One region of the Paenibacillus sp. MER TA 81-3 genome, then DNA from elsewhere that is predicted to be linked to it. Evidence: predicted binding sites of a transcription regulator. Region 1 holds the regulator's gene; each other region holds the start of a gene.
What was found. Region 1 encodes Rex, which represses fermentation and respiration genes when NADH is low (regulators of the CRP and FNR family bind a similar motif). Its sites were predicted from a motif close to TTGTGAAATATTTCACAA; they were not measured.
Positions count from the first base shown of each region.

Region 2: M3650_RS08120 (formate/nitrite transporter family protein) is a predicted target of Rex. The motif match lies at 4,325-4,342, and genes of this name have one in related genera.
Region 3: M3650_RS19440 (flavocytochrome c) is a predicted target of Rex. The motif match lies at 5,412-5,429, and genes of this name have one in related genera.

Region 1 covers NZ_JAMAWB010000018.1:55,433-66,264, reverse strand. Annotated here, with positions in the region: gene M3650_RS22635 (CCA tRNA nucleotidyltransferase) at 1-35, shown strand, start outside; gene M3650_RS22630 (biotin--[acetyl-CoA-carboxylase] ligase) at 32-1,003, shown strand; gene panB (3-methyl-2-oxobutanoate hydroxymethyltransferase) at 1,298-2,167, shown strand; gene panC (pantoate--beta-alanine ligase) at 2,164-3,051, shown strand; gene panD (aspartate 1-decarboxylase) at 3,064-3,450, shown strand; gene M3650_RS22610 (tetratricopeptide repeat protein) at 3,601-4,245, shown strand; gene dinG (ATP-dependent DNA helicase DinG) at 4,364-7,249, shown strand; gene M3650_RS22600 (redox-sensing transcriptional repressor Rex) at 7,258-7,905, shown strand; gene M3650_RS22595 (amidohydrolase) at 7,902-9,212, shown strand; gene M3650_RS22590 (cell wall elongation regulator TseB-like domain-containing protein) at 9,229-9,750, shown strand; gene M3650_RS22585 (quinolinate synthase) at 9,979-10,539, shown strand; gene M3650_RS22580 (AAA family ATPase) at 10,508-10,832, shown strand, end outside.
Region 2 covers NZ_JAMAWB010000005.1:1,425-12,256, reverse strand. Annotated here, with positions in the region: gene M3650_RS08130 (DMT family transporter) at 1-507, opposite strand, end outside; gene M3650_RS08125 (beta-N-acetylhexosaminidase) at 620-2,530, opposite strand; gene M3650_RS08120 (formate/nitrite transporter family protein) at 3,312-4,181, opposite strand; gene M3650_RS08115 (NAD(P)/FAD-dependent oxidoreductase) at 4,460-5,905, opposite strand; purine riboswitch at 6,003-6,102, opposite strand; gene M3650_RS08110 (LytTR family transcriptional regulator DNA-binding domain-containing protein) at 6,392-7,627, shown strand; gene M3650_RS08105 (ABC transporter ATP-binding protein) at 7,840-8,694, shown strand; gene M3650_RS08100 (ABC transporter permease) at 8,691-9,401, shown strand; gene M3650_RS08095 (MgtC/SapB family protein) at 9,659-10,525, opposite strand; gene M3650_RS08090 (DeoR/GlpR family DNA-binding transcription regulator) at 10,633-10,832, opposite strand, start outside.
Region 3 covers NZ_JAMAWB010000013.1:112,078-122,909, reverse strand. Annotated here, with positions in the region: gene M3650_RS19460 (excinuclease ABC subunit UvrA) at 351-659, shown strand; gene M3650_RS19455 (IS110 family RNA-guided transposase) at 805-2,091, shown strand; partial or broken gene M3650_RS33180 (ATP-binding cassette domain-containing protein) at 2,861-3,582, shown strand; gene M3650_RS19440 (flavocytochrome c) at 3,704-5,248, opposite strand; gene M3650_RS19435 (MerR family transcriptional regulator) at 5,541-6,365, shown strand; gene M3650_RS19430 (serine hydrolase domain-containing protein) at 6,431-7,453, shown strand; gene M3650_RS19425 (NAD(P)/FAD-dependent oxidoreductase) at 7,684-8,811, shown strand; gene M3650_RS19420 (hypothetical protein) at 8,884-9,027, opposite strand; gene M3650_RS19415 (GntR family transcriptional regulator) at 9,859-10,242, shown strand; gene M3650_RS19410 (ABC transporter ATP-binding protein) at 10,239-10,832, shown strand, end outside.

The DNA of each region.
Region 1 (10,832 bases):
TGAAATATGCTGTGAAAGAGTGGAAGGAACGATGAGCGACCAACTGTTGGAATGGTTTCAAGAACACCCCGGACAATACATATCTGGGGAAGAGATAAGCCGCCATCTGAAAATTACGCGCACGGCGGTATGGAAGCAGATTAATCGGCTCCGAGCAAAAGGATACGAATTTGAAGCCGCGCCCAAGCTCGGCTACCGCCTTATTCAAATACCGACCCGTCTTGATGAGATCGCTCTATTGACGAAGCTGAAGACGAAGACGCTTGGACGGCAAATCCGAATTCTGGAGAAGACGGAATCGACGCAAAATGTTGCCGCTGAGTGGGCGAAGCAAGGAGCGGAAGAAGGAGCTATCGTCATCGCCGAGGAACAACTCGGCGGCCGCGGCCGCCATGGGCGTGGCTGGTATTCGCCGCCAGGCAAAGGCATTTGGATGAGCATGGTCTTGAAGCCGCGCATTCCGCTCCAATTTACGCCGCATTTGACGCTCCTGTCCGCGGTGGCGCTGTGCCGGGCGATGAAGCGCCTAACGCATGCCGATTTGGGCATCAAATGGCCTAATGATATTTTGATTGACGGCAAAAAGGTATGCGGGATTTTGCTGGAATCATACGCAGAGGACGAACGGCTCGTGCATGTCATCGCCGGCATGGGGATAAGCGTCAATCTTGATCAAGCCGATTATCCGCCTGAGCTGCAACCGATTGTCACCTCCTTGAAGGCGGCATCAGGACAGGAAGTAGACCGTGCTACCTTGGTGGCGGAGTGTCTGTTAGAATTGGAGCAGTTGTATCAGCTCTATGAAGAACAAGGCTTCGGACCAATTCGCACGCTATGGGAAGCGCAGAGCGTCACGCTTGGACGCAGCTTGTCTGTCGAGACCCCATACGGTGCCGTTCACGGCGTCGCGCAAGGCCTAGATGAATCGGGGGCGCTTGTATTAGTAGGCGAAGACGGCAGCTGCCGCAAAGTTTTTTCGGGAGATGTACATTTTACAGGGTGAAACATGCTCTACTTTCTGTTATACTAATGGCGGCAAGGCGGTATCTGTATAGAACCGCACTCGCCCCCAACTAAGCAAGGAACTCGTGCTGACAAGTACATATTCCTTGATTAACGTGGTGCACGTTTCTGCTCTGAGCCGAAGGGACCGAGACAGAAGGACGTCCGCTTGCGACCTCTTTTTATCTTTTGGGACCTTTTTAGTGGAAACGCTAAAAGGTTTTTTTGTTTTGCGCACACTAAAAAGTGCGTGCCAACCTCTAAAAAGAGACGTAAAGGAGATGAACAGCACGATATGATCAAGCGAAAACTACCGCTAAGTATTGTGAAAATGAAGACGATGAAAGAACAAGGTGAGAAGCTGGCCATGGTTACCGCGTATGATTACCCATCCGCACAGTTGGCTGAGGAAGCCGGTGTCGATTTGATTCTGGTCGGTGATTCTTTGGGCAACGTCGTCCTCGGCTATGATTCCACGCTGCCAGTCACATTGGATGATATGGTATATCACTCCCGCGCGGTGCGTCGCGGAGCGCCCAACACGTTTGTCGTAACCGATATGCCGTTTATGACCTACCACAGTTCAGTGGCCGAGTCCATGTCCGGCGTGCGCCGGATTATGCAGGAAGGGCATGCCAACGCCGTGAAGATGGAGGGTGGCGCGGAGATTGCAATAATGGTGGATGCTTGTGTGAAAGCAGGCGTGCCAGTGCTCGGACATATAGGACTGACGCCGCAATCCGTTCATCAATTGGGAGGGTACCGTATTCAGGGCAAGACGCTGGAAGACGCCAAGCGCTTGCTTGAAGATGCCCTCGCAATAGAGCGTGCCGGAGCTTTTGGCATTGTGCTTGAACTCGTAACAGAACAAGTGGCAGCCTATATTACGGAGCGGCTGTCAATTCCAACTATAGGAATTGGCGCGGGAGCGCGCTGTGACGGACAAGTGCTCGTCTTTCACGATATTTTGCGCTATACCTCGGATTATCGCGAGAAGCGCTTCGTCAAGACTTATGCCGACATCGGAACGACGATTCGAGACAGCATCGCGTCTTATGTGGAGGACGTGAAGCAGCAGGCGTTTCCACAGGAAGCGCACGTCTTCACGGCTGACGACGAGGTTGCTGGAGAGCTGTACGGGAATGGAAAGGTGGAAGCTCCATGATTGCAGCAAGAACGATGGCAGAACTGCGCGATGCGGTTCGTCAGTGCACACAACAGAAGATACATCGAGCCGAATGTCCTTCCATAGGCTTCGTGCCGACAATGGGGTTTTTGCACAAAGGTCATGCCAGTCTGATGAAGGAAGCAAAAAAACAATGCGGCATCGTCGTATTAAGCATATTTGTCAATCCGATTCAATTTGGTCCGAATGAGGATTTAGAGCAATACCCAAGAGATGAGGCACATGATTTAGCAATGGCGGAACAGAACGGAGTGGATATCGTATTTCTTCCTACCGCCGAATTGATGTACCCGGAACCGACGAAGACGATGGTTCAAGTCCAGGGTGTAACGGCTCCGCTCTGTGGAGCCTCCCGTCCAGGACATTTCGACGGTGTCACGACGGTTGTCGCGAAGCTGTTCAATCTGGTGAAGCCGGATAAAGCGTTCTTCGGGATGAAGGATGCCCAGCAAGTGGCTGTCATACAGCAAATGGTAAAGGATTTGAACTTTGACGTCGAGATTGTGCCGTGCCCGATTGTGCGTGAAGGGGACGGTCTTGCGCTCAGCTCCCGCAACATCTATTTGTCTGCAGAAGAGCGTGAGCAGGCATTGGTGCTGTCCCGTACGTTGCGTCAAGTTGAAGCTTGGCTGGAACAGCGTCCAGACATGACGGCGCCTCAACTGAGGGACAACATCATCAAGTCGATTCAGGAAGCTCCGCTGTCTGATATCGATTATGTGGAAATATTGCGATTTCCGTCACTTGAAGCGCTATCGCCAGAACAAACGCTGGCGAATACGGATCATCGCGTATTGATTGCACTGGCCGTACGGTTCGGTCGAACTCGATTGATTGATAACCGTTTACTGGAGAACAAATAGGGGGAATGTGCCATGTTACGTGAAATGATGAAGTCAAAAATTCACCGGGCAACCGTTACCGAAGCCAATTTGAACTACGTTGGCAGCATTACAATTGACGAGCATCTTATGGAATGTGCCGATATTTGGCCGAATGAAAAAGTGCAAATAGTAAACAATTATAATGGTGCCCGTTTGGAGACTTACGTCATTCCAGGGCCAAAACATTCTGGCGTAATCTGTCTGAATGGAGCGGCTGCGCGCCTTGTACAGCCTGGAGATAATGTCATCATCATTTCTTACGCTTCCATGACGAATGAAGAAGCGAAGCAATATGATCCAAAAATCGTCTTCGTGGACGCGGACAATAAACCGGTCGAGCTCGCGACGAAGACCGAAACGTATGCGACTGTTCGTTAATCGTTAACGGCATCATCAGGAATCGGAATTGACAAGCGAAGGCACTGCTCGGGAAACGTTGGAGCATCGAATGAAATGCATCCCCTTAACACAAAATGAACGTGAGCCGCAAGATGACGATACGCATCACTTGTAAAGGTGGGATGAATCGTGCTGCAACATGTATTCGCAACGATGAACGACTTGTTGGATGATATTATTCGGCAGTATCCTCATGCACAAGGCAAAGAAAAAAAGGAATTGGACCATCAAATGTCATTGCTTCGCTCCATGAGCGATCTCATTGTGGAGGAATGGCTGCAGTTTGAAGAAAAGCTTGCGCAGCTGCGTCCTCGCGGCAAGGATGCTTCTGGCGGTAAGATGAAGAAGGAACAAGAGATCTCGGCACCCGATTACGGCGATCCTTTTCAACGGGGCCAAGGATATTATTTGTTGATGATGTATAAGGAAGCAGTCAAGCATTTGGAGCAAGCGGCGCTTCATCAGCCGGACAATATTGAAGTGCGGGCTTATCTGGCCATGGCGTATTTGAACATGGGGCGAAGCCAGGAAGCCGGACATCATTTCGAATTCATCATTCCTTTAACGGAAAGCAAGTGCTTGAAGGCCATCGCGTATAATGCCCTCGGTTGTATTCAAGCGGAACAGCGCAACTTGTCTCTGGCGCAAGAGTATTTTGCGAAAGCCCACCAGATGGATCCTTCTTTGCCAGAACCGGTCTTTAATTTGAAGGTGTGTCTGTCGAATTGCGGTCATTTGCAGTACGGTGCCGGAAATATGAACCACATGCAATAAGATTATTTAGAGGGGAACATTCGTGCGAAGTACGCACAGATGTTTCCCTCTAGTCATTTCCAAATGACCGAACATCTGTTATGCTAATAACAGTAATTGCGAGAGGAATTATATTAAGATGAGATTTGCTGTATTGGACTTTGAAACGACAGGCAATCAGCCTAACGATGAAATTATACAAATCGGACTCGTCATTCTCGGTCACGATTTACAGATGGAACGCGAGTATCATACGCTCGTTCGGCCGACCATCACAATTCCTGAATTCATTACGCAATTAACCGGAATTGGCAATGAGGATGTTCAGGATGCGCCAGACTTGGATGAAGCGATGACAGGGCTTGTTCCATTGTTAAGTGACGTCGTGCTCGTCGGACATAATGTTGCGTTCGATTATCAATTTCTGCGCCAAGCTCTAGAGCAGACCGGTTATTTACCGTTTACCGGACGTATTCTGGACACCATTGAGCTGCTGCGGATACTGTTCCCTTCACTGCCGTCTTATCAGTTGGGATCGGTTGCGCATGAATTCGGAATCATCCATGACCGACCGCATCAAGCCGACAGCGACGCGAGAGCGACAGCCGATGTATTTATCCGCTGCCTGCAAGCGATCGATGACTTGCCGCTTCTGACTCTGCAACGTATTGTGGATGTATTTGGCGATCAAGAAGAACGCGATTTAAAGTGGATGCTGGTGGAGAAGCTAAATGAACGTGAGCGGGACGTGTCCGATTGGGACGAGAAGGAAGGTAACTTTCCATTCCGTCAGCTAACGTTGAAGCAAGGGGATTGGACGGATACCCTTCCTCCGCGTGAAGGTTCAGAGAGCAGTCCGCTCAACAATGTGACGTTCCGTGGCTTTATGGATGAAGTGAGGAACAATTTGGCGAGTCTGTTGCCGAATTACGAGCCGCGTGAAGCTCAGGAACAAATGTTTAACGAAGTGATGGAATGCCAAGAGCAGGACCTTCATCTCTTGATTGAAGCTGGAACAGGCACTGGGAAATCACTTGGATATTTGCTCCCTTCCTTATATTACAGCGTATCTCAAGAGAAGAAAGTGATTGTTAGCACGCACACTATCAATTTGCAAGAACAGTTGAGACAGCGTGATTTACCGCTTCTGGAGAAGATTGTTCCGTTTCCTTTCAAAGCTTCGGTGTTAAAAGGACGCAGTCACTATTTGTGTTTGAGAAAATTTGAACATAAAATAAATCATAGAGAGTTCGTTCATGCGCGTGACGACAGCATAACCGCTGCTCAGTTTCTCGTCTGGCTAAGCCAGACGGAGCATGGCGATGATGAGGAGCTGCATTTGGTCCACAAAGGTCCAGATTTCTGGGATACGGTGTCAAGTGATAGCGACTCTTGTCTGAACCGGGCTTGCCCGTGGTTCCGGCGCTGCTTCTATCATCGGGCGAAGAATGAAGCGAATTTGTCGGACATTATTATAACGAACCATTCTCTGCTGTTTACCGATGTCATTGCCGAACATCGTCTGTTGCCCACCTATGAACACTTGGTCATAGATGAGGCTCATCATTTTGAAGAGACGGCAGGCAAACATCTAGGCATCCATTTGCAATATTTTTCACTCATTCATCCGTTAACGCGGCTATTCAAAGACAGCAAGAATGGAGCATTGATCTTGCTTCAGATGCGGCTCCGCCTATCCGGTCACGAGAAAGCGCTTATCTGGGCAGAAGGAATTGACAAGCTGCTCACGCAAATCGTCGACGTGAAGGAACAATGGGACCGTTTGAATGAAGTCTTGTTCCAATTGCTTCCTCCGGCTGAGAACGGACAAGCCGAAGCCGCCGGGCAGACGGTGTTCCGGTTGCCGTCGGGCGAACGTCCAGAAGCTTGGGCTGGCATCACCGAGCTGGAAAGCGACATCCATGTTCGGCTTAGCGATATTGTACGGTCAGGAGAGAAGCTGGCCAACGAATGGAAGGATTACGATGACGAAGAAATTCAGGGCGTTGTCGTGGACGTGACGGGATTGTTCAAAGAATTGGGCCTGGTTCGGGATGAATTCCGCAACTTTATGCAGGGGAAAGACCCGGAAACGGTCTACTGGATGGAAGGGAATTCCCAGTTCAAGCATAAATCGATGCATATGTACGCAGTCCCGGTCGATGTGAGTGATGCACTGAAACGGTATTTTTTTGAACCGAAGAAAAGTGTAATTCTGACATCGGCTACGCTGTCGGTCGATAAATCATTCCAGTTCGTGGCAGAACAAATCGGGCTGAAGGATGCGGAGCGGGACGGACGGCTGCACACGGTCATATTACCGTCACCGTTTAATTACCGGGAACAGGCATTAGTCGTTATCCCGCGTGATTTCCCGAGCGTAAAGGGCGCATCAGATGCAAAGTTCAACCAGATGTTGACGCAATCGATAGCGGATGTCGCGCAAGTAACGAGAGGACGAATGCTTGTGCTCTTCACCTCATATCGCATGCTGCGGGACGTATATGCGCCTTTGAAGGAAGCGCTGAGCGTTCACGGGATTCACGTGCTTGGACAAGGCATTGACAGCGGTAACCGCAGCAAGCTGACCCGCAGGTTCAGGGAGCAATCCGCTTCCGTCTTGCTGGGGACGAGCAGCTTCTGGGAAGGGGTGGACATTCCTGGAGATGCACTCACGTGCTTGGCGATTGTTCGACTTCCGTTCCAGCCGCCGAACCACCCGTTGGTCGAGGCAAAATCAGAGCGGCTGAAACGGCAAAATCAGAATCCATTCCGGAAGTATTCCGTGCCGCAAGCCGTTATCCGCTTTAAGCAGGGATTCGGCCGATTGGTGCGGACCTCGCAGGATAAGGGAATCGTCATCATCTATGATACGCGCGTGATCGAAACAAGCTATGGCAAGCACTTTTTATATTCCTTGCCGGGACCAAAGATGGAGCACATGGCTGCAGAGCAGTTGGTTCCGCGCATTGAAACGTGGTTGGACGATAATCAAAAGACGTTGAAGAGCGATGAGGGGACTTGATTTAAGATATGAAAACATTAAAAATATCTGAAGCTGTTGTTCGACGTCTGCCGGTCTATTTGCGTCATTTGATAGAACTGAAGCAGCGTGAAGTATTGACAGTTTCTTCTCAGGATTTGGGCCAGAAGCTGGATTTAAATCCAGCGCAAATCCGCAAGGACTTGGCTTATTTTGGAGATTTTGGACGCAAAGGCATTGGTTATGACGTATCTTATTTAATACAGCAAATCCGTCATATATTGAAGCTGGACCAAATTATTAACGTTGGCTTGGTCGGTGCCGGTAAACTGGGGCATGCGTTGTGCAATTACACGGTCTACTTGAAAGACAACATGAAAATCGTAGCTGTGTTCGACGCCATGGAGTCCAAGATTGGCACGGATATTAATAATCTGAAAGTTCAACCTATGAGCGAAATGATCACAACGGTTCGAAATCAGCACATCCGTATCGGAATTATTACGGTTCCGGCCGCGGAAGCGCAATATGTAGCGGAGCAATTCGTCGAGGCCGGTGTAGAAGCCATTTTGAACTTTGCACCTGTTATTTTGAAGGTTCCGTCTCATGTGCGCGTGCATACTGCCGATTTCACAACGGATTTGTTTAGCCTGGCTTATTATTTAACGGATCAGGGAAAGGAAGTTCCAGTCCAATGACAAAGCGAATCATTATTGAAAATGGCGCCTTTGCGGTACTTAATGCTCAATCCGGGCAAACCTCAACCAAGGGAACGATGGTTATTGAAAATGATCGAATTGTCCACTTGGGAGATTCACTTCCTGCGCAGTTCGATACGAGTGATGCAGAGAGAATAAACGGCAAAGGTCTATTCTTCCTGCCTGGTTTAATCAATACGCATGGTCATGCTGCGATGTCGCTCCTGCGCGGGTATGGTGACGACATGGTGCTGCAATCGTGGCTGCAGGAGAAAATGTGGCCAATGGAAGCGAAATTTACGGCACAGGATGTGTACTGGGGAACCGCATTATCCGTCGTTGAGATGCTTAAGGGCGGAACCACAACGTTCGTCGACATGTATGATCATATGGATGAAGTCGCTAAAGTCTGCGAGCAGTCCGGTATTCGGGGCTGTCTGACGCGCGGCGCAATCGGGTTGTGTCCTGAAGACGTTCAGGATGCGAAGCTTGAAGAAGCGGTTCAATTCGCAAAAGACTGGAACGGCAAGGCGAATGGACGGATTACAACCGTGCTGGCGCCGCATGCGCCATATACGTGTCCGCCGGCATTCATTGAGAAGTTCGTGCAAGCGGCACATGATATGGATTTACCTCTTCATACACATATGTCGGAGACGAAGGCGGAAGTGGAACAGAACGTGAAGGATTATGGGCTTCGTCCGGTTGCTCATTTAGAGAAATTGGGCTTCTTTTCGCGACCGTCGTTCATTGCACACGGGGTACATTTGACAGATGAAGAAATTGCGATTCTGGCTCACTACCATGTAGCCGTGTCTCATAATCCAGGCAGCAACCTCAAGTTGGCGAGCGGTGTAGCTCGGGTTCCTGAATTGTTGCGCGCAGGAGTTGTCGTCTCTCTCGGAACGGATGGTCCGGCCAGCAACAATAACTTAGACATGTTCGAAGAAATGCGGCTTGCTGCGCTTATACACAAAGGAGTATCGGGAGATCCAACCGCGATTCCGGCTGCAGAAGCGCTGCGCATGGGTACCGTATACGGGGCGAAGACGATTTCGCTTCCTGATGTAGGATTGCTTGAGGTCGGTATGAAGGCAGATATGGTTGCGGTAGATATCGATCAAGCTCACTTCATTCCGCATACGGATCTCGTATCTCACATGATTTACTCCGCTTCGGCTAAAGATGTGAAGCATGTATGGATTGATGGAGAACAGGTCGTGAAGAATGGCGAATGCCTGACGTTAGATGAAGAACGTATCCGTCATGAGACGCAGCAATGCTTCGAGCAGCTGCTGCAGCGATAAGCGGGGGGATTTATTCATGGTAAGAAGCCGCACACGTCGGCGTTCCAAATGGAAATGGTATATCCCGCTGGCGGTTCTTATTCTGATTCTTCTCATTGCTGCTGTATATATGTATGTGCAATATATAAATGCTGATGAGCGAGTGAAAGAAGCTGATATCATTCGCCGAGCGAATGATAGTGTAAAGCTCGCAGAAATATCCGGTGTCGAGAAGAGCGTATGGGACGACATTGTCTATGTTGTTGAAGGTAAAGATGAACAAGACCAAGAACGACTGGTGTGGGTGTTTCCGAAGAAAGTCGTATCTATGTACGCCTTTGAAGGAATAAAAAAAGATGCGATGAAAGCAAAAATAAAAGAGCAATATAACAAGGTTCACATCGTACGGCTTATTCCCGGATATAAAGACGGGCAATATGTATGGCAGGCGATGCTGGAACGAGCGGACGAACAGGGCGCCAACCGCTATTATTATCAATTTTATCTGTTCGCCGACGGTTCACCGATCGGAGAAATCTACGGGCTGCCTAATAAATAACGATGGACCACCTTACACCGTATTCTTGCAAGTGACGCGATTGAAGCGTTGCAGCGAGAGTGCGGTGTTTTTTTGTTGCCAAGGAGATTGGCAGCTATGGTACACTTTACATTCAACTTCAGTGTATATACTGTGATATACTCTAACATGTACTGAATGATATATTTCATGTATTCAACAAGCGCCGTTTTCATGTAGATAGATTAGAGGGTGAGGAGGTATTTCAGCATGACGAAAAAAGTTCGTATCGCTCCTACCGTCCTGATTATGATTGTGACGGGCGCCGTACTGTTCGGTGGATGGGCGTTGTATCAGACTAATTTTGTGAAGCAGCCAGTGGAACAGATCGTGCAAAAGCATGCTGAGATTACACAATATCATGTTGACTGGCAGACCGACGCGATGAAGGTTCAAATTCAGACGAAGCCGGGTGTCGATGTCCGTGAATTGGTTCAGCAGCTGAATGGCGATTTGGAAAAGCAAGCAAAAGGGAAAAAGGTAGTTATTGAATATATGAATGACCATAGCACGCCGAAAATCGATAAATGGTGGTCCCAGGCTTTGTTTGATGTCGCTGAAGCGATGGTACATCAAAAATATAGTCAAATTCCATTACGTCTGCAGCAACTGCAGCAGCCGGGGATAGAAGTTCAGACGGAAATGGACAACCAGTATGTATATATTACGGTGAAGGATGGACAAGGCAGCAAGACGTTGCTGCTGCCGTTAGAAGGTACACGGATGGGGGTGTGGCCGTATGAGAAATCGACAATCGATGCGATGGCCTGAGTGGGTCATCGGCGTATCCATTCCACTCCTGTTGTTCATTATTTTTCTTGGAGTGAATGTGTGGCCGATCGTACTGGCGGCCGCCGCAATAGGTGTATTGGCGTTCGCAGCGCAGCGTCGTGGTGCGGGTATGGCAGCAACCTCTGGCCGCAAAGATTCACGAAGTCTTAAGGTCACTGCAATGAGCTTCGATAACATCGGGGGTCAAGAACGTGCCAAACATGAGCTGGTAGAAGCTTTGGACTTCCTAGTTCGCCCTGACGCGATCAGTAAATTCGGAATACGTCCTCTAA
Region 2 (10,832 bases), on a different contig from region 1:
CTTGTCTGTAAGCGTATAGCCTGCGGTACACAGCCCGACGGAAGTCGTTACGGCCAAGGTGAGCCACCATCGTCTGTCTCGCAGCTCCTTCGAGGAGAACATCCCGCTTAACGCGAACAATCCGCCGACGATGAACCCCCATCCGATCCATCCCACGAGAGACAGGCTCTCGCTGTACATAAATACACTGACGATAGGCACGATAAGGGCTGCTGTCCCCCGCATCATCGGATAGACCTTAGATAGATCGCCAAACTGATACGCTTTGGAGACAAGCCATAAATAAATCCCTTGCAGGAATAGAGAAGATAAGAGCAGCAATCCGGTTGGCCAAGTCCATTCCATCACGTATATATCATGAATAAAGAACGGCATAAACAAAATAGCAGCCAAACCGTGCAGACAAAACAAAAAGGATTCCTTATGAATGCTCCGCTTCGCGAACATATTCCATGTGGCATGCGCGAAGGCAGAGGCAATGACCAACAATAATCCGTATATAAACATGACGAGATTCCTTCTTTCGGTATGTAGAAGTATCACAGATTGCCATTTCCAGTAAAATGAGACTCGGTGAAACATATATCACCGAGTCTCATCCCGTGCAATCATCAAGTTATTAAGTGGCGGATAACACCGCTCCCGTCGCGATGCGGTGGAAGAACGGAGAATGGGAGATGCGATGCTCCCCGACCGGGTCGTTCGAATAGAACGGCAACCGCTCCGCTTCCAGCTCTTCCAAGCGCTCCGTCCGGCCTTCGACATAATCGATGAGGCGATCTTCCGCCGATTGCAGGCGGGCAAGGACGCCGCCATAGCGAATGTCGAGCACTTCCCAACCGAACGGCTTGCTCGTCGCCATCCACAAGCTGCGGTGCGCCTTGCGAGTCGTGTCGACAAGCGCGCGAATGCGCGGCAGCACGTCCTCCGCGATACGGCGCAGCTCCGCTGTGTCGCCGCCTTGATAAGCGCGCGTCACTTGCAGACCGATCGCCGCCTTCGCGGCGAGCGTCTCGGCGAGCTTCGCGTACAGGTCGAACACACGCACGTGGTCTCCGGTCGCCTTCCCGCGCGCATCCGCAAGCCGCTGTGCCAGCTTCGCATAATGCTCCGGCAGCGCGGTCTCCAGTTCACCTTCAATATGCTTATCGAACAAGCCGATAAGCGTATCCTGCCACAGCAAGAACTTGGAGCCGTTCGAGCCGTGCATGTTGTTCTTCGTTACACCCGGCGTCTCGTCCAGATACGTCAGCTGCCAGTAATCGTCGAAATCCTGCCCCGTACACAGCTTGAAGCGTTCCTTCATCTTCGCTTCATCCACTTCGCCTGCCGTATAACCGTGCTCCGCGAACAATTGCAAGCCAAGCAGAATCGTCATGTGGTTCGTTTCTTGGCCGTTATCGCCCCAAGCCGTAGCGAATACTTCCTTAATCCCCTTGGATTTACATGCCATAAGCGCCGGATTCGTGTTTTGCCACGTCTTGCCGTAGTTCGGACTCATGCTGCCCCATACCCAGACGCCGCCCGCAAATACCGGATCAGAACCGAATTTGCGATGCTTCTCAATAAATTCTTCATAAAAGCCTTGGTCGTCGTGGTAGTAATCCCAGTAGACGAATTGTACGCCCTTCGGAATTTTCTCCACCACTTCTGCGGAAAAATCTATGTCCAGATCGTAATAATGTCCGCCATTGTTCATCAACAGATGGAAGTACATATCGCTCCACATCATCGGCTCCAGCCCATGCTTGCGCGTAATGTCCATAACGCGGCTCAAATGCTCGTTCATAATGTCAAACCGTTCGCGGAAGCCATTCTTGAACAGGTAGCGGCCGAGACCAAGTCCGAAGGCTTCGTCCATGCCGATATGAATGCGCTTGGAACGAAGCGGCTTCGTAACAGCCACGATCATGTCTTCGATAAATCGATACGTCTCCTCGGAACCGGCGAGCAGCACGTCCTCCGTATCGCGCAATTCATCCGCGTAATCCCACTTCAGCGCTTGCGCCAGATGGCCCAGCGTCTGTATGCATGGAACGATCTCGATGCCGAACTGTGCAGCATACTGATCGATGTCGTACAATTCTTCGGCGGTATAGCGGCCCCGCATGTAACCAAAGTATGGACGTTCCGGTACTTCATACGTATCTTCGGTATAGAGCATGACGCCATTCAAGCCCATCAGAGCCATGGAACGCATCATTTCTTTCATCATATGCACATTCGGAACAGCGTTACGCGAAGCGTCGATCATCGTTCCGTTATAAGTAAATTGAGGATGTTCCGTTATGCTAAATTCCGCCTGCGCACGCGCCTGCTCTACAAAGAGCCCAAGCGCACGGAAGAAGTGAATCTTGTCTTGATAGCGGATCACACCTTGCCCTTGTGAAAGCTTGACTGTGAGAGGACCGTCCCCACGCTCCACGTGCACAGCAATGCCGTCCTCCGCTAGTTCAATACCTAATAGTCGCTGAAGTTCAACCACCCCTTGTGTCAAATCGTCGATGTTGCCTTGCATGTTCAGTTTCATGCCAGTTCCCTCCAAGTGGTCATCATTTCATATCCTGATAGCCTTTTTCTACATGTTGCACGCGATGCCCGAGCCGGAACGGCTGCGCCTCCTGCGGCACGCCGTGAGCAATACGTCCGTTGCGGAAACGGTTACAACTTAGTATGCCGCCCACAGCTAATCGAGCCGCTATATTATTGTACTATATGTGATCATTTACAGACAGAGAATAGTAATGGCTCACCTTCCTGTTGCTGCAAAGTTCATTCTTTTAACACGAACCACTGCCTATTCTAGCATATTTCCCAGCTCGTTCAACCGGGGCATATACAGACACGCGCCCGTCTGTCAAATAGTAGGGCATTGACTCTTCACCATGAACGCAATGTTCCGTCGTACAGTGCGCGTTCTAACTGACGGTGATTCACTTCACCCGCCCCTTTGCTCCATTCTCCCCTTCCATCAGAAAGTGACACGTCCAGTGACCACTCTAGTTAACTGCCATCATGAGCGGTCGGTTCATGGCAGGACACGCAACGAAATGTGCCTTATCCTCGACGTTATCACTCCTGACTGTATGGGAGAATGAACATAAGGGCCATAGTACCGAAGCCCGATATCATGTTTTCGTTTCAAAGGGAAGGGCATGCTGCCTTTTCTGAATCAATGGGAGAGTGAGGCAAGGGATAGAACAGGCATACCTTCTTCGGTAAGGGTAACGTGACACTCTGAGGCGAGATACCGAAAAAACCAAGCCGTATAAGGGCTTGGTTCATATGTCAGTTTTTTAATCTAAATAGAATTAGCTTATGCTCGCCCCTGCCGTCGATGCCCCCACAGATGTGGAAGTGCCTGACTGCGCTGGCACAGCTTGCGTCTTCACAGCTGTTTCCTTCTCGGGAACGTTCCGCAAGTAGGTCAAATAATAAGCTCCAGCCACGAAGATGACGCCGCCAGCCAAATTGCCAAGCCAGACCGGAACGAAGTTCACGAAATATTCTCCCCAGCTGTAGTGGCCTTCAAATATGGCCGCCGGAATGACGAACATATTAGCCACAACGTGCTGAAATCCGATGGCAACGAATGTCATGGTCGGGAACCATATCCCCATAATTTTGCCGCTAAAGCTCTTGGCCCCGTAAGATAGCCAGACCGCCAGCGCAACAAGCCAGTTGCAGCCAATACCGGATATGAATGCTTGCAGGAAGCTGTCGTGCAGCTTATGCCCCGCCACAGCCACCGTCTTTTCCAAGTAAACCCCTGATGCCGTCAGACCGACGATATGCCCGAAGAAATACGCAACGAACAGCGCTCCTACAAAGTTGCTCAGTGTAATGACGATCAGGTTGCGCATCATTTCGCCCGTAGAAATGCGGCCTTTCATACGTGCCAATGGCACTGCCATCATGTTGCCTGTCAGCAGTTCCCCGCCTCCAAGCAGAACGAGAATGAGCCCCACCGGGAACAATGACGCTCCGATTAAGCTGTTGATGCTGCCCCATTCTTGAGGCGCATCTGCGGTTACACGAATATATAGCAAGTACCCAAGCGCAATGAACGCTCCGGCAAGAAATCCAAGGATAATCATCGCCGAGAGCGGATTTCTCGCTTTCACAACACCGGTCTCCACCGTCGCCTCTGCAATCCGCTGCGGCTTTAAATAGCCAGCCATATGAATCCCCCCTGTACACCAGTACCGATATGCCCGATTCTGTCATGTCAAGAAAATCTGCAGCCGTTCCTCTCTTTTTCGAGCATCATGTGCATGAGAAGTACCGGTTGCAAGTTCATTGTAACGAAGTGTTTCAGACGATGTTGTGCAATTTATCACAAAGATTGCTTCAAAGATGTACCATTTTATTCACAAGTCGCAACGTTGCTCCCCTATACCGAACAGGCCTGCGAGCGTATGACGCCTGCAGGCCTGTTGAACGTACTTTGTTGCCTATATTAGATGAAGGTTCCTTCGCGCTTCTCCATAATACTGCGGGCGATATGAACGCCTGCCGCCCCGGCTTGCGCCAGTCCGCGGGTCGTTCCCGCACCGTCTCCACCACAGTATAGCCCCGCGATTTCCGATTCAAACGACTGGTCCAGCTTCGGCCGGGCAGAATAGAACTTCGCCTCCACCCCATAGAACAGCGTATGTTCCGAAGCGATGCCTGGCGTTACTTTATCCAGCGCCTCCACCATCTCCACTAAACTTTTCATCGTGTTGTATGGCAAGACGAGACCCAAATCACCCGGAACCGCTTCTCTCAAGGTCGGCTCAAGGAAGCCTTCCTTGATGCGGTTGTCCGTGGAACGGCGTCCGCGCATAATGTCGCCGAATTTCTGTACAATGACGCCCCCGTTGGACAGGTCATTCGCCCGCTTGCAGATCTCTCGCGCGTACTCGTTCGGCTTGTCGAACGGCTCCGTGAACTTATGCGAGACGAGCAGCGCGAAGTTCGTATTGGCGGATCCGAGCTTCGGGTCTTTGAAGGAATGGCCATTCGCACACATAATGCCGCTATGATTCTCTACCACGACGTGTCCTGACGGATTACTGCAAAAGGTGCGGACCTGTGTCCCGACAGACGTATTGAATATGAATTTCCCTTCATATAAATGCTCGTTAATTTCACGCATAACAACATCGGATGTCTCCACGCGCACGCCGACATCCACTTGGTTGTTGAACATCTTCAGGCGGCGCTTCTTCAAGATTTCCGTCAGCCACGCCGAACCGTCACGTCCGGGGACGATTACGACCTGAGCAGCCTCATGGGTGTCTCCATTCTTCATCTCAATGCCGGTCACCACATGGCGGCCGTCCTGCTTGACGGTGACGATGTCGGCCACTTCCGCCTTGTACACCATATCAATGCGCGGGCGCAAATATTCGTATATCGATTTCATAATTTCCAAGTTCTGCTCGGTACCCAGATGGCGCACCTGCGCCCGCAGCAGCTTCAGCCCAGCTGCGTAACCTTGCTGCTCAATGCGGCGAACGGTCTCAGTCGTTGGGTCTGTAATTTCTGGTGTCGCACCATGCTCCAAATTGATGCCATCTACATATTTAATCAAGTCCAACACGTGCGAGGGCGGCAAATAATCGGTCATCCATCCCCCGAACTCGGTTGTAACGTTAAATTTACCGTCACTATAAGCTCCGGCACCACCGAACCCGTTCGTGATGGAACACGCCGGAAGGCAGCCCGCAAATTCCTTCTTGCCGGCAGCCGGCGGGCACATTTGAATCTTCTCCTCCAATATTGGGCAGCTGCGGCGGTAAATATCATGTCCTTTATCCACCAGCATCACTTTCAAATGGGGAGCCTTCAACGTCAGTTCATAGCATGTAAAAATTCCGGCCGGTCCTGCGCCAACGACAATTACATCATATTTGCTCATTGGTTCCTCCTCGATATGCGCGTTGTCTTGGTCTGATTCGTCTCTGTTCCAGAGCCCACAATGATGCGGGCAAAAAAATATCCTGTTACGTTCAGGTATGCAAAAGCACACCCATCGTAGTCAGGAATTTACGGCTCCTGGTAGAGACCCCCAGACCTTATCTCCAGGGATATACGAACAGGATAAACAAATAAGAGTCCAATCGCTCCTTGCAGTCGCTTTGCTGGCGACATGGATATTGTATCGAATTCCACCGAACAAGTCAACAGTTTATCAACCTAACGTTCGTGAATTAACCTTATAAACAGGCGGAATTCAGTTTCTAATCTTCGTTTATATGCATAAAACACGAACATTGACTCTTTTCCCTGCTTTTGCAAGCTTCTTTTCCACGACAACAGACTACTCAACTCCATCATCTCGATCTATGATAATAAATGATATTTATCACACAATCCTTGATTATAAAGAAACGGAGTGTTCTCCATGACCTTGAAGCCCGCCTCGGATTCGGACGGTCTTATTTTAGACAAACTGTACGTAACGAAAGGAAATTCAACATTGTTAGAATCACTTAGCTTAACGATACGGCCCGGCCAATGCCTGGCTGTTCAATGTAATCATATAACCGGCTCGCTAATTATAGATGTGTTAATGGACAGATCGAAGCTCTCTGCTGGACGAGCGACATGGGGCGGCCAGCCTCTGTCCGCTGCCTCCGCAACTTCCCGTATCGGCTGGATAAGGCAAACAGACGCCATTCATGAGCGGCTTTCTGCACGAGATGCGCTCACTTTCTATATGAAGCTATACGGCTCGTTCGACAAATCGCAGGTGGACCGACTGCTACAACTGGTCGGACTGCAAGAGAAGCAGCATACTTCGCTCGGCAAATACTCGATATCGGAGCAGCGGCGGTTCCATCTGGCTCGGGCCGCTATTCATCGCCCCGAGCTGATCATCCTTGAAGATCCTGAATTCCAGATGGACTTGGAGAGCAGCTATTTGCTGCGTCAATGGATTCAGGCGATGTGCGGGGAGGGGGTCTCCATCTTCATGACGGTACCGTCGTTAGAAAGCGCGTTAACGATGACGGATGATGTCATTCGCTGGACCCCGTCCGGCTTCAAGCCCGTATTGATCGAGGAGGAACAGAACGACGCAGCCATTATGGAACCGGAGGAACCGAATGCTGTCTACGACATAGATGTATCAGCTCCAGACAGCGAAGAAACGCTTTATGATCCAGCAGTGTCAGCAGCTCAGGCAGAAGAGGCTTCCGCCGCGCGGAATGAGGATCGGGGCAACGCTGAAGAGGTCTCATCGGATTCGGCGCTGGAGGACGATGCCGATACACTCGGACAACGCTGGTATCCACAGCTCTCGTTCGATAAAATTCCAGCACGTGTGGAAGATAAAATCGTGCTCATCGACCCGCTTGAAATGAATTTCATCGAGAGTCAGGATGGCACGTCACAGCTGCACGTTCATTCCGGCATGTATCCTTGCTCGATGACTCTGGCGGAATTGGAAAAGAAACTAAAGCCGTTCGGCTTCTTCCGCTGTCATCGCTCCTACCTGGTCAACCTGCAGCGGGTGCGTGAAGTCATCATTTGGTCCCGCAACAGCTATAGCTTGGTGCTGGATGATGAAAAGAAAAGCACGGTGCCGTTATCAAAGAATAAGTACGAAGAGATGAAAACCATCATGGGAATTAGTTGAACCCACTTGCTCCACTCACCCCGTGAAGTGTTCCATTCACCCTCCAAAATACGCTAGTTGCCGCCTTTATAAGGCGTCTCCTGGGCATTCGGGATATGATGAGGATGTCAAAAGGCAAGCTGCAAACGACGCTTACCGTTCGCAGCTTGCAAGCAGACGACACAGAGTACGACACTCATCATAACCATTTATATAAAGCGAGGTAACGTGACATGGAACCAATCATTGAAGTGCAGGCTTTAACGAAGGCGTTCGGCAACAAACAGGCCTTGAGACAAATCGATTTTACGATACAACGCGGAGAAATATACGGTTTTCTTGGGCCGAGCGGCTCCGGTAAGACGACGACGGTGAAAATTCTGTCTGGTCAACTGCTTCCAACTACCGGAACGGCCCGCGTATTCGGCGTTGACATTGCAAAGATGAACGAAGCCGATCGTCATCGCCACTTATCGCGAATCGGGATTCTAACCGATAACAGCACCTTGTACGACCGGCTGTCGATTCAAGACAATCTGGAGCTATTCTGCAAGCTTTACAATGTGCCATCGAGCCGCGCAAAGGAAGTATTGGAGCAGGTCAATCTCGCTAATGAACGGCAGACAACAGTCAAGACACTCTCCAAGGGCATGAAGCAGCGGGTTACACTGGCAAGAGCTCTGCTGCATAATCCGGACATTTTGTTCCTGGATGAACCGACATCGGCTCTGGACCCTACCAACACAAGACATATTCATGATGCGCTGAAAGCTCTAAACCGTGCTGGGACGACCATCTTCCTCACGACACACGATATGGAAGAAGCCGAATCGCTCTGTCATCAGGTTGCTTTCCTCCATCAAGGTCATATCGCTGCAATGGACACACCGCAAAGGTTGCGCCTAAAATATGCGGATTCGACAATAACGGTAACGACTGCCGAGGGCACCTATTCGGTGCAGCGCGATGACGAAGGCGCACGCCGTATTTACGACTGGATGACGACCGGCAAAATGGTGGCGATTCATTCGAACGAACCGACCTTAAGCGACATTTTCATCAAAGTAACAGGGGGCATATTGAAATGACACTAGCAATGAAACGTGTTTCGGCCATTATTCAAAAGGAGTGGAAGGATTCTTCCAAAAACCCGGTGCTGCTGTTAACTGCCGTAATTCCTGTCATATTCGCTTTCTTGTTCCGCAGCGAACAGAGTGTGGGGGCTTCCGTCCTCACAATGCCTATGAACATGGCCCTGAGCATTACCGGAGCTTTCGTACAGGCGATGATGGTTGCCGAAGAGAAAGAGAAGCATACGCTGCGCGTGCTCATGCTCTCTCCGGCCAAGCCGATAGAAGTGCTGCTCGGCAAGAGCGCCATCTCGGCCATTATGACAGTAAGTGCAGTCATCCTGTCCATCTTGATTGCCAATACACCGAGCATTAACCTGGTGTCTTTTTTACTCCTGCTCATCCCGAATATCGTCATGTATTTGGCGCTCGGCACCTTAATCGGATTGATGTCCCGCACGTCAATGGAAACGTCATTCCTCGGCATGCCGCTCCTGCTCATCTTCCTCATGGGACCGATGTTCGGCGCGTTGCTGAACAGCGAAGCCGTCAACATCGCAATTGGCTACTTGCCTACGGAACAAATGGCGGCAGCTTGCGACATCCTCTGGAATGGCGGCAGCTTGACTGATATTTGGAGCCATATCGGCGTTACTTTCATCTGGGCGGTTGCCTCTGTCCTATTATGCATCATTGTGTATCGTGCAAAACGTTACGACGCGTAACGAGTTCTTTCGACGCGAACATGGCGAGGAAGCGTTATTTCCCGAGAAATACGCCGAATAATGACAAAAAGCCCCGTGTGAGGACACCATTGAAGGATCCTAGCACGGGGTGTTCTTATTTAAAGGTGTTCACATTGAACCTTTTGAACATAGACGAGCGTGGCAATTGGGGTTTGGTTCTTCTTATATAAAGGTGATCTGCGATTGAGTTTAACAACCTCTTTTACAACTTTTTTTAAAATTGTTTATAATTATTTTTATAGTTTCGTGTCCACGTCACGTCCCGGACGCTTTTCGCCGCCGAACAGATCGCTCAAGCTCCATTTCCCTCGTTCAATCACCAAGTCTTCTAGGGCGAAATGCTTGATGGATTTGACGCATGGCAAAGATAACAGCTCCCCAAGCAAGGTCTCGACGTGCCAAGCCCGGGACTTCAATGTCAATTGAAGCAAGACGCATTCCATATCCAATGCGCCGACATCCGTATTCGACTGCAATCCATCTCCAGTTCCATTCCACGAATCAAGAGGCTCGACTGCCATGTCGCATACGGTTAGCCCCTGCTCCTTAAGGAGTTGCAGCACCGTACCAATATGGCTCGGCGCATCATGCACGACGAGGGCAAGATGCCGGGTCTGCGAAGACTTCGTGAAGCGCGCGAACTTTTTCTCAAGCTTATTCAGCATGAACAGACTGAAGAAAGCGGTGAATGCGGTCAAGATGGCGCCGTAATAGAAGCCTGCCCCTACAGCGAGGCCGATGGCGGCTACTACCCATAGTGAGGCTGCCGTCGTCAGCCCTGACACAGTCATCCCGGTCCGCAGAATCGTGCCTGCTCCCAAGAAGCCGATGCCGCTGATGACTTGAGCCGCAAGGCGTGCCGGGTCCATCCGGACGTTCGTCTCATAGATGAATGCCGAGAAGCCATAGCTGGAGAGCATCATAATCAAGGCCGAGCCGAGACAGACGAGTATATGCGTGCGGAAACCGGCCGCATGCTCGCCCAGTTCGCGTTCCAGCCCGATCGCGCCGCCGAGCGCTACCGCAATGATCACGCGAATCGTTAATTCCCAATAATCGATTTGCCATACTTCAGGGTGTATGGCTATCATGTCCGTCATCATATTCATCATCCTTATAAAGTTCACATGGTTTCTAGCTTATGCGGCTGCCCGGGCATTAAGAAGCTTATCCGGCCCCGAAGCACGCTTGATCACGGTGTAACAAAGGATTAACCCTGCCCGCTGCGACCATCTTCGGCCGCAACGATGACCTGAACGCCAAGGTCGCTGATTTGCCGTATCCATTCCGGAGAACAGCCTTCGTCCGTAATGATCCTAGACACCTCTTCCAACGGCGCAATACGGGCAAAGGTCGTCTTGCCGAACTTCGTATGATCGGCCAGCACGATAGCCTCTTCAGCCCGTTCCA
Region 3 (10,832 bases), on a different contig from region 1:
GTATCGATTGAATGCGAATAGAATTATAATAGTCCATGTACTTGTATATTGTCTATTTAAATGATTGAAGTGGGGAACCTCTCGAGAGATAGAATATACTAGAGTTTTATTGTGAAATGAAATGTTTGATGGGGGACCATCGGCAGGCGTTCCTTTATGGGACATGCTCATGGTATGGACTTTTGCGGAACCCCAAAAAGTCGTGGTCAACTTGCACATGTCCTGCATGCGGCGGGTCACGATATCATGAGAAAGTTATGTCTTCCCAACTTATGGGGTATTCCATTTACGATCTAACATCCATGCAGTTAGATGAGTTAATTGAGGCTCTTCAGAAGATCAATGTGCCTATGGCTAAACCCATTGTGCACGGCATTGTGGAACGGTTAAAAAATCTTTGTGATGTTGGGCTGAGTTATTTGACGCTGACAAGAGAAACACCAACTTTATCCGACGGTGAATCCCAAAGGGTAAAAATGATGAAATATTTGTCTAGTACCTTGACAGGGTTAATGTATATTTTTGATGAACCAAGCACGGGCCTTCATCCAAGCGATGTATACCGATTAAATGAATTACTTGTCAAATTGCGTGACAAGGGAAATACCGTATTAGTCGTGGAGCATGATCTGTCAAAAGAAAATAAAGTATTAGACTAGTAACGCCCCATTACGCTAACGGGCAGCATTCCTATAATGAAGAAATATGAGATTTGAGAAACAAAAAGACTCCTTGGTATGATGTTTATGGGTCCCATATGCTGGCCAGCGACCGGAACCAAAAACAAACCAAGGAGACTACAAGATGCATTCTACTCAAAATGAACGAATTAATCAAATCACTTCTACTACACTCATCGTGGGTGTAGATATTGCAAAGTTCAAACATGTGGCTCGCGCACAAGACTTCCGCGGAGTCGAGTATGGGAAGCCAATTACTTTTGAGAACAGTCGGGAAGGGTTTGAGTTATTCGTAGGCTGGTATCAGAAGATCATGAAAGAACAGACCTGCAAGGAGGTCATAGTCGGTATGGAACCGACTGGTCATTACTGGTTGAACCTTGCACATTACCTAAAAGAACAACAAGTTTTATGCGTCGTGGTGAACCCACTGCATGTGAAGAAAAGCAAAGAACTGGATGACAACTCACCGACCAAGAATGACACTAAAGACGCTAAAGTCATCGCACAGCTAGTCAAAGATGGAAGATACGCCGTACCGAATCTTCCCCAAGGTATCTATGCAGAGCTGCGGGAAGCCATGAAAATTCGCGATCATCTATCGACTGACCTGCGTGTAGTACAAGGACGTGTTCATAACTGGCTGGATCGGTACTTTCCGGAATTACTTACAGTTTTTAAGGATTGGGAATGCAAGTCGGCCCTTCAAATGCTCAGCCTTTATTTGCTGCCGCATGAACTTGTTTCAAGGTCAGACGAGTTTTTGCTGGGACATCTAAGGGAAGCTGCCAAGCGTGGACTCGGCCTGGGACGCGTGAAGAGCCTGAAAGCCGCGGCCAGTCGTTCAATAGGCATGAAACAAGGTGCAGAGCTAGCCAAGATGGAGCTTCAGCTACTATTGGTACAGTACGAACTGCTCCAATGTAAGTTCGAAGAGCTTGATGCAAAGTTGGAAGAGCTGATGAAGCAAATCCCATATGTTCAGAAATTGCTGGCGATTAAAGGGATTGGTCGGGATACAATAGCCGGATTCCTGGCTAAAGTTGGTGACATCCGTCAGTACCGACATCCCAAGCAGATCGTAAAACTCGCAGGATTAAACTTAAGGGAAAATACATCGGGCAAACACAAAGGACAGACCAAAATTACGAAGAGAGGCAGGAAGCGACTTCGAGCCTTGCTCTTCCGTGTCGTGATGCCACTGGTAGCGAAGAACGGAGCTTTTAAAGCATTGCACGAGTATTATACCAAGCGGCCAGATAATCCGCTGAAAAAGATGCAATCTCTCATCGCCCTGTGTAACAAGCTTATTCGGATCCTGTTCGGCATCATGAAAAAGGGACATGAATTCAGTGAAGAAAAAATGATGCAGGATATCCCTCGATTCATGGAAGTACCACTAGCAGCTTAAATACAGCAGCATCTTCTTAGAAATTGAAGTCGTAACAAACAACTGACAACTAAAGCACGGATGAGTCGGAACGGCACTAACATACGGACGAAGATCCTGTCGGGCAGCATATCTGACCTCCACCTCATGGACAGGTTGAATGAAGGAATGTGGGAGCGTAGACTCTGTGAGACATGGGAGGGTTGACCACCATGAGCCAATGTGGGGATCCATAGGTGCAACCATACTTTACCGAATTAACCACTTTTTACAGAGAAGAGGTTTAGGTGAGGATGTTTTTGCGCTTCCTGTAGCCCCATAATTTACATCACCTTCAAATCAAATCCATGAATAAGTTGTCTTTTAACTATGCAACATGGTCAAATTCTAAGAAAACGCGAGCATTTAAGAGAAAGGTGATTCTTCATAGAGGGACGTTAGTTCAATAAAACAGCGACAGTCTAGGACTTTATTTTCTCGTCCTTGGCTGTCGCTGTTTCAATTTCAAGGTTCAGTCTATAACTTATTTTATGGAGTTTGACGGTATGACAATTAGAAAAGCCGCGTGGAATAAAGCCATCCAGTCTAATACTTTATTTTCTGCTGACATGATCCTGATGTCATTCAAATTGCAGATCATATCATAGATGTTGGACCGAATGCAGGCTCCGGTGGCGGAAGAATTATGTATAGCGGCAGTTACCAGGGATTATTGTCTTCAGGTACGCTTACAGCCAAATATGTAAGCAGTCAAGCAGAAATAAATACAACACCAAGGCCGGTTTCCGAGTTTCTTGAAAGCCAAAAAAGCAGCCTTCATAATTTGAAAGGTGTGTTCACTGCTGTTACGGGAGTTGCCGGGTCTGGTAAAAGCACACTCGTAAACGAAATTTTTGCTAAAGATTTCCCTGAGGCAATCCGCATTGACCAAAGCCCGGTGCACGCCAACAGCCGCTCCAATCCGGCGACCTTTACTGACATGATGTCATCCATCCGTAATGCAGCGATTGTCAAGGTAGCCGTTTCAAACAAGAGGTGCTCCAATACTTGTACAATGGCAAGAATAATGTTGAGATCATGGAGATGTCCGTGGTAGATGCTTTGGAATTTTTTGAAGCGAAAGACATTCGGAGAAAGTTAAAAAGCCTGGAGACAGTCGGTCTTGGCTATCTCTCGTTAGGGCAGCCGCTGGACACGTTATCCGGTGGGGAATGCCAACGGCTCGAGCTGGCAAAGGAACTAAACACAAAGGGGAACATCTATATTCTTGAAGAACCGACGACTGGATTGCATAGGTCAGATGTCTCCAATATCCTGAGGAGCATCAATAAATTCGTGGAGAAGGGCAATACAGTTGTTGTCATTGAACATAACTTGGACGTAATCCGGAATAGTGATTGGATCATTGACTTGGGCCCAGATGGTGGTACTGGTGGCGGAGAAATCTTATACGAAGGGCCACCACTGGGTATTCTGGATTGTAAGCGCTCAGTTACAGCGCAATATTTATAGACGATGATTTACACCGTATTTTCCAATCCGTTCGACGCGACTTGGTTATATAGCTGACAGTTTATAAAAGGGAGCTCACCCGCTGTACGCTGCGGAGCTCCCTTTTATCAGTTTTAATCTCTTATTTTACCATTTTGGCGTATTCAGAGGACTTAATACCGGCTTGACGGCCGAATATGATGATTTCCGCGACTGAATTACCACCGATTCGGTTCTCTCCGTGCAGACCTCCAGTAACTTCACCCGCGGAAAAAAGACCCGGAATCGCTTTTCCGTCTTTGTCCAACACTTCCGTATTCGTGTTGATTCGCACACCGCCCATCGTGTAGTGAATTCCTGGGCCGATTTTGATGGCGTAGTACGGCGCAGCGGTAAGGTCATAATCCATTCCCGTCTTTCTGCCGAACTCGGCGTCTTTTTTATTTTTTACCGCACTGTTCCAGCTATCGAGGGTCTTTTGTAATTGATCCGCCGGTACGCCGATTTCTTCAGCCAGCGCCTTGATTGTGTCCTTTGTCTTCACAAAGCCCATTTTTTCATATTGTTCGACGGCTTTGGAGCGTGATTTGACGCCTGAATCGAATACAAGGAAAGCGTTTTTCTCCGGCAGCTTAGTGATCGCCTCGGTTACGCTGTCACGAGCAGCCATCTCGTTAATGAACCGTTTGCCTTTGCTCGTTATGAGAATTGCGCCTTCACCGCGTACCGCTTCGCCGATGAGGTAGGAGTTTTCCTGCTGCACCGTCGGGTGAACCTGGATCTGTTCCATATCGACCGTGTTGCCTCCCATTTTTTCGATCATTTTTATGCCGTCGCCGGTGCTTCCTTTTTGGTTAGTCGTCACATAGCCTTCTAGATCTGGCCGAACCTTGGCGATGATGTCCATGTTGGCGCCAAATCCTCCAGCCGTGATCACGACGGATTTCGCAGCGATCGTTTTTTCGCCATTCTGACCGAAGACAACTTTCACCCCGTTCGCTTTTCCAGCTTGTTTCGTAATTTCTTTGACATTGGCATTGACGAATATCGGGATGCTCTTCTCTTGAACGTTCTTCAGTAAGCCGGTCACAAGATACTGGCCAACGGCGGAGCCGTCTTTGGGACGATGGGTGCGTTTCTCGCTCATGCCGCCCGTGATCGTGATATTGTTCAATGTGATGCCGATGGAATCCAGCCACTCGATGGCTTTGGCTGAATTGTCGACGAAAAAGTGAAGCATATCCTTATTGTTCGTGTTATGTCCACCTTTTAATGTCTCTTCGTAAAATAAATCATTATTGTCCGAAATGCCCTGCTCCTTTTGGAATTTCGTTCCCGATGCGTTCATGCCGGAAGACGCTTTGCTTGTATTGCCGCCTGCAACCGGCATTTTCTCGAGAATGACTGGATTCATGCCTGCGGCTTTGGCTTCAAGCGCGGCAGTCATGCCTGCGCCGCCCGCGCCAACGATCACGATGTCGTAACTCTTTTTTAGCTCCTCAAGCGGCGTATAACTCGCCATCGATGCACCCGACGCAGCATCTTTTTTCCCTTTATCCTTCTCTTTTTGCGCAGTGTTGTTCGTGCCCGCGTTCTTCTCCGGTTTCTTGCTTACGTTTCCGCATCCTGATAGGATGAGCAGGATGGAGAGCAGAAGAATCAGGGCAATGTTTGATTTTTTTCGCATCATGTAATCCTCCACTACTGAATTTCTACTGTCTCTAGGATGAACATAAGGAGCCTAACCCCCAAAGAGTGCCCTTCCGACTGCTACGGTAAAGTCTCCGGGGTTGCTCTGGACTCTCTTGCGATTCATCACATATAGCATGTCAATTTCCACTTTTTATTATTTGTGAAAATCTCCAAACTCAATACTTTTGCATTTGACTTTTCCATTAGGGGAAGGTGTACAGTGAAATGGAACAAAGATCTGGAAAGCATGTAGTCCGTGTAAAACTACGAAGAATGGAGGTGACCTCTTGCTATCGATTGGAGAATTCTCAAAGATATGCGGAGTATCTACAAAAACGCTTCGATATTATGATGAAATTGGATTAATTCATCCTGATGAGATAAATCCTGAAAGCGGTTATCGGTATTATTCCATCCGGCAACTAAAAAAGATGCTCTTTATTAACCGATTGAAATCTTATCATTTTTCTCTGGAAGAAATTAAATCCATTCTGGAATGGGAAGAGGATCAATCCGAAGAGATTCTTTGTTCCGCCCTTAATCGCAAGAGAAGGGAAATACAGCAAGAGCTGAATGCTCTTGAACATATCCTCAAACTAATGACTCATGATATTTTAACTTTAGAGAAGGGCACACCGATTATGTCATACCTTGACAATATAGAAGTACAACTTGTTGAAACCCAGCCAATGAATATCCTTTATATGCGCCGGATGATGAGTAGCGATGACTATGCTGCAGGATATGGAAAGTATTTTAGCAGGCTCTATGAAAAGATTGCTGCTGAAAAACTCATCTTGCTAGGTACTCCAATGACGATTTATCACAGCCCTGAATACAATCCTGCCGGCAATGATACAGAGTTTGCTATCCCGATAGAAGAGGCTGTAAAGGGAACGAGAGATTTGCCTGGAGGCCTTTGTGCGAAGTCTGTTGTAAAGGGTTCATATGAAGAATTGACATCGGTATATGCCAAGCTGAGGGAATGGGTAGAAAAGGAAGGATATGAATTGGTGAAATCACCATATGAAGTATATGTAACCGACCCCATTCAAGCCACCGTTCATAAGGATATGGTTACCGAGGTGTATTTTCCTGTAAAGAAAAAATAGAAGCAAGACCTGACATTTTCCTTAACGCTTGCTAAAAAAACTCTTTAAGAGAGGTACTACCTATAATGAACATAAACAACTGGCCAACGACAGAATGGCAAGCCGTAGCGCCGGCAACCTTGAGAATAGACCCTGAAAAGCTGTCAGAGCTTGAACCTATGATAAAAGCCGAGTACAGCAATATAAACGGTATTGTTGTTGTGAGAAATGCATCTATTGCTTATGAAAGATATTATAATGGCTATGGCCCGGATGATACGTACCATGTGGCATCTGTAACGAAAAGTATAATATCTGCCCTTATTGGTATTGCCATAGATGCTGGATATATAAAAAATGTAGATCAGAAGGTGCTGGATTTTTTCCCCGAATATGTACCCGATGCTGCTGATAAGCAGAAACAAGAAATCACCATACGCCATCTTCTCACGATGACGGCTCCTTATCCATTTGAGGACTGGCACGAACCGCTGGACAAGATGTGTATGCAGCCTGACTGGGTAACGTATACGCTGGATATGCTAGGCCAAAAAGGAAGTATTGGAGCTTTTAAGTATTCCACCGCAGGGGCGCATCTGCTTTCAGCCATCATCACTCGCAGCACAGGACAAAGTGCCCGTGAGTTTGCCAACGAACGCTTATTTACACCCATCGGCATGAAAGAAATCCCGGATTATGAAATGAAGTCATTCGGGTTTGAGGATTTATTCGGGAAGAATGTGAAAGGGTGGGTGAAAGACCCAAACCATAACTCCACAGGAGGATGGGGGCTTACGCTAAGTCCACGTGATATGGCACGTTTTGGTGTTCTCTACCTGAACCGTGGCATTTGGGACAATAACCAGATTATGTCGGGGACATGGATTGACGAATCAATAGCGATGAACACCAATCATTACGGTTATCTATGGTGGTTACGCGAAGAGGACGGCGTGTATGCATACTCAGCACTAGGCGATGGCGGTAATGTCATTTGTTGCATTCCAGACAAAGACCTGGTCGTAGCCATTGCATCCGAATTCATGATGAATCCTCGTGATAGATGGACACTGATTAAGGAATGTATTATTCCGGCAGTAATAGACTAAATATTTGATCGCCAAGCTCGACAAACTTGATGGGGAGTTGGCAGGGGTAATCTAGTCATGCTCGCTGCTATAGTATGGGAAATGCAGAGTTGCCGTCTTTAACCAATGTACCTGAAGTGCCTATCAACTCCGAGATCGACCTACAGAAGGTTTGAAATAAATGGTTCATGTTATGCAACCATGCGAGGTTCGCTATAATGGATACAGAGAGTTAGGAAAGGAATGTAATCATGAAGAAAGTCATCATAGTCGGAGCAGGAATTCTTGGGGCATCAACAGCATACCAGTTAGTAAAAATGGGTGCAGATGTCCTTCTTGTAGACCGAAAAGATAGAGGACAGGCTACAGATGCTGCTGCCGGCATTATCTGCCCCTGGCTATCACAGCGACGCAATAAAGCTTGGTACCAGTTAGCAAAGGCCGGCGCATATTTTTATCCTGGATTAGTTAAAGAACTCAAAAGCGAGGGCGAAACAGAAACAGGCTATGCTCAAGTCGGCGCTCTTTGTATCCATGATGATTTGGTGAAGCTCAGAAAGATGGAGGAGCGGGCACATGTACGAAAAGCGGATGCACCGGAAATCGGTGACATTACCCAGCTTAATGAAAAAGAAACCCAAGAGCGGTTTCCGCTGTTAGCAGAAGACTATCATTCTGTTCATATTAGCGGTGCCGCTCGGGTAGATGGTCGTGCGCTGCGCGATGCATTACTCCGATCTGCACAAAGAAACGGGGCGGTCTTGATCGATGGGGATGCCACGCTTCAATATGAGTCGAACCGTGTAACAGGAGTAGCCGTCGGTGAGAAAAGCTTCTCGTCTGATCTCGTTATTGTATGTGCAGGGGCATGGGAAAATCCACTACTTCAGCCTTTAGGGCTTCACTTTAAGGTGAATTTTCAAAAAGCACAAATTATGCATTTACACGTTCCTGATCAACAGGACATTGGCAGTTGGCCTTTAGTTATGCCGCCTTCTGATCAATATATGCTCACCTTTGACCATCAAAAAATCGTTATAGGGGCAACTCATGAAAATGAGATCGAAGGCTACGATACGAGAGTAACAGCAGGAGGAATACAGGAAATCCTGAATAAAGGGCTAACATTGGCACCAAAATTAGCAAACAGCACTTTACAGGAGATAAGAGTCGGTTTTCGTCCGTTTACACCCGGTTTTCTCCCAGTGATCGGCGCTGTCCCTGGCTGGGATGGTCTTATAACGGCAAATGGACTGGGATCATCCGGATTGACGGTAGGACCCTATCTGGGAAGCCAGCTGGCAAAATTGGCAGTAGGAATGGAGCTGGATATCGATCTAAATGATTATGATATTCGAAAAGCATTGGATGAAAATTGAACAAATAGATACATCTTTTGAACAGATTCGCCGCTAACTTCTCATTCTTAGAAGCATAGCGGCGTTTTTCGCTTAAAATACTCTTGTCATCGCTTCAACACATGAAATGGCCGCCCCTTTGAGTTTCTTTCCTCTCCCCATATCGTAACTCTGCACGGTCAGCTTATTTTGATCCGCATCTTCCAGGATGTGAGAAATAAGAGACTCTTTAAACATCTTATGTTCATGGAATCTGGACGTAATGAATTGCCACCGCTTGAAAGCCAGGTGTTGGAGATGGATGCAGATGCATTCGCAGCTACTATATCCGCAGGTGATGCGGGTCATTTTTGCATGTAACAAAAGCGCGAAATATTTTTCTGAGAGGAGCATTACAAAATGAAAGTAGTATCAAAAGTAGCAATTGCAACACTAAGCAGATTTTGTTATTGGGTTCTTGTATTATAAATACAAACAACTGAATAACGGACTGGAATTTCTCCCTTTTGGGAAAGGCCTTGAATACTCTACCCATGCAGTCTGAAAAATGGTTGATTCCATGAATTTTGCTGTAGAGGCAGCGCCAAGTAAGCCTGTAAGCAGTACGTTGACACAAAGTTACCCTCAACAGATTAATTTAGACCCTACTAAAAAGGGTAACTTTGTGTAAATAAACTCAATAAGGATAACTTTGTGTCACTGATGTTGATTGATACATACAATATCTAAAACTGGAAGTACCAGTACCTCTGTAGAGATGCTGGTGCTTTTTTGTTTTTTGCGTGCCCAGAGGCACGCATTATCTAGCTGGTGAAAGTACAACCAAGAGAGGGACCAAGCCACTCTTGTAGCTAGGATGCTTGCGTATTGCGAAATCTGTACGTAAAAGCGCATCGACGAAAGTACCTGTCAGAGGACAATAACATATATTCATTGGATTGCGCATTTTTCAATAAAATATGTAACTTCAAACAATAAATAAATTATAAATTGACGCACAAGTGCGGATAGTGTATATATTATATATATACGGTAGTCACTTTATTAACGGAAGCGAGGTGATGGAACATGAAAATAATAATATCCAACGCATCGAGCGATCCGATTTACATACAGATTATGAACCAGATTAGACAGAGCATCCTGAGCGGTGAATTGCAAGCAGGAGACAGTCTCCCTTCCATTAGGCAGCTGGCCAAGGATTTACAAGTCAGTGTCATCACAACCAAGCGTGTATATGAAGAATTGGAGAAAGAGAAGCTGATCGACTCCGTTGTAGGCAAGGGTTCTTTCGTATCAGGGGCCAATAAAGACTTCATTCGGGAGCAGCGTATGAAACAACTAGAAGAAAAAATGATAGAGATCATTCGTGAAAGCAAGGAATTAAATATGAATCAACAAGATGTAATTGATCATATAAAACTATTGTTCGAGGAGGAGCACACACCATGAATGCAATCGAAATACGTAATTTAACGAAAACATACCCTGAATTTACAGTAGATCAGGTATCTATGGATGTGAAGCAGGGCTACATTACCGGTCTGATTGGCCCCAATGGCGTTGGGAAAAGCACCTTGATTAAGATGATGCTTGGCATGATTCGTCCTGACTCAGGGAGCATAAAGATACTAGGTTGCGAGATGCCTGCACAAGAAGTAGAAATCAAGCAGCGCATCGGCATCGTGTCGGATGATTGCTTCTATTATGAACACATTACGATTCGTGACATGAAGAAGATGATCGCACCTTTCTATAAGAAATGGAACGAACAGAAATTTAACAGCTATCTGGAACAGTTCGAGTTGTCCCCGAAGAAGAAAATTGAACAATTATCCAAGGGGATGAAGGTCAAGTTCTCCCTTGCAGTTGCATTATCGCATGAGGCAGAGCTTCTCATCATGGATGAGCCAACCTCTGGACTTGATCCTGTGTTCCGTAGGGAGATGCTCGATCTGCTTGCGGAGATGATGCAGAACGAGAGAAATTCGATTATTTTCTCGACTCATATCACGACAGATTTGGATCGTATTGCGGACTAT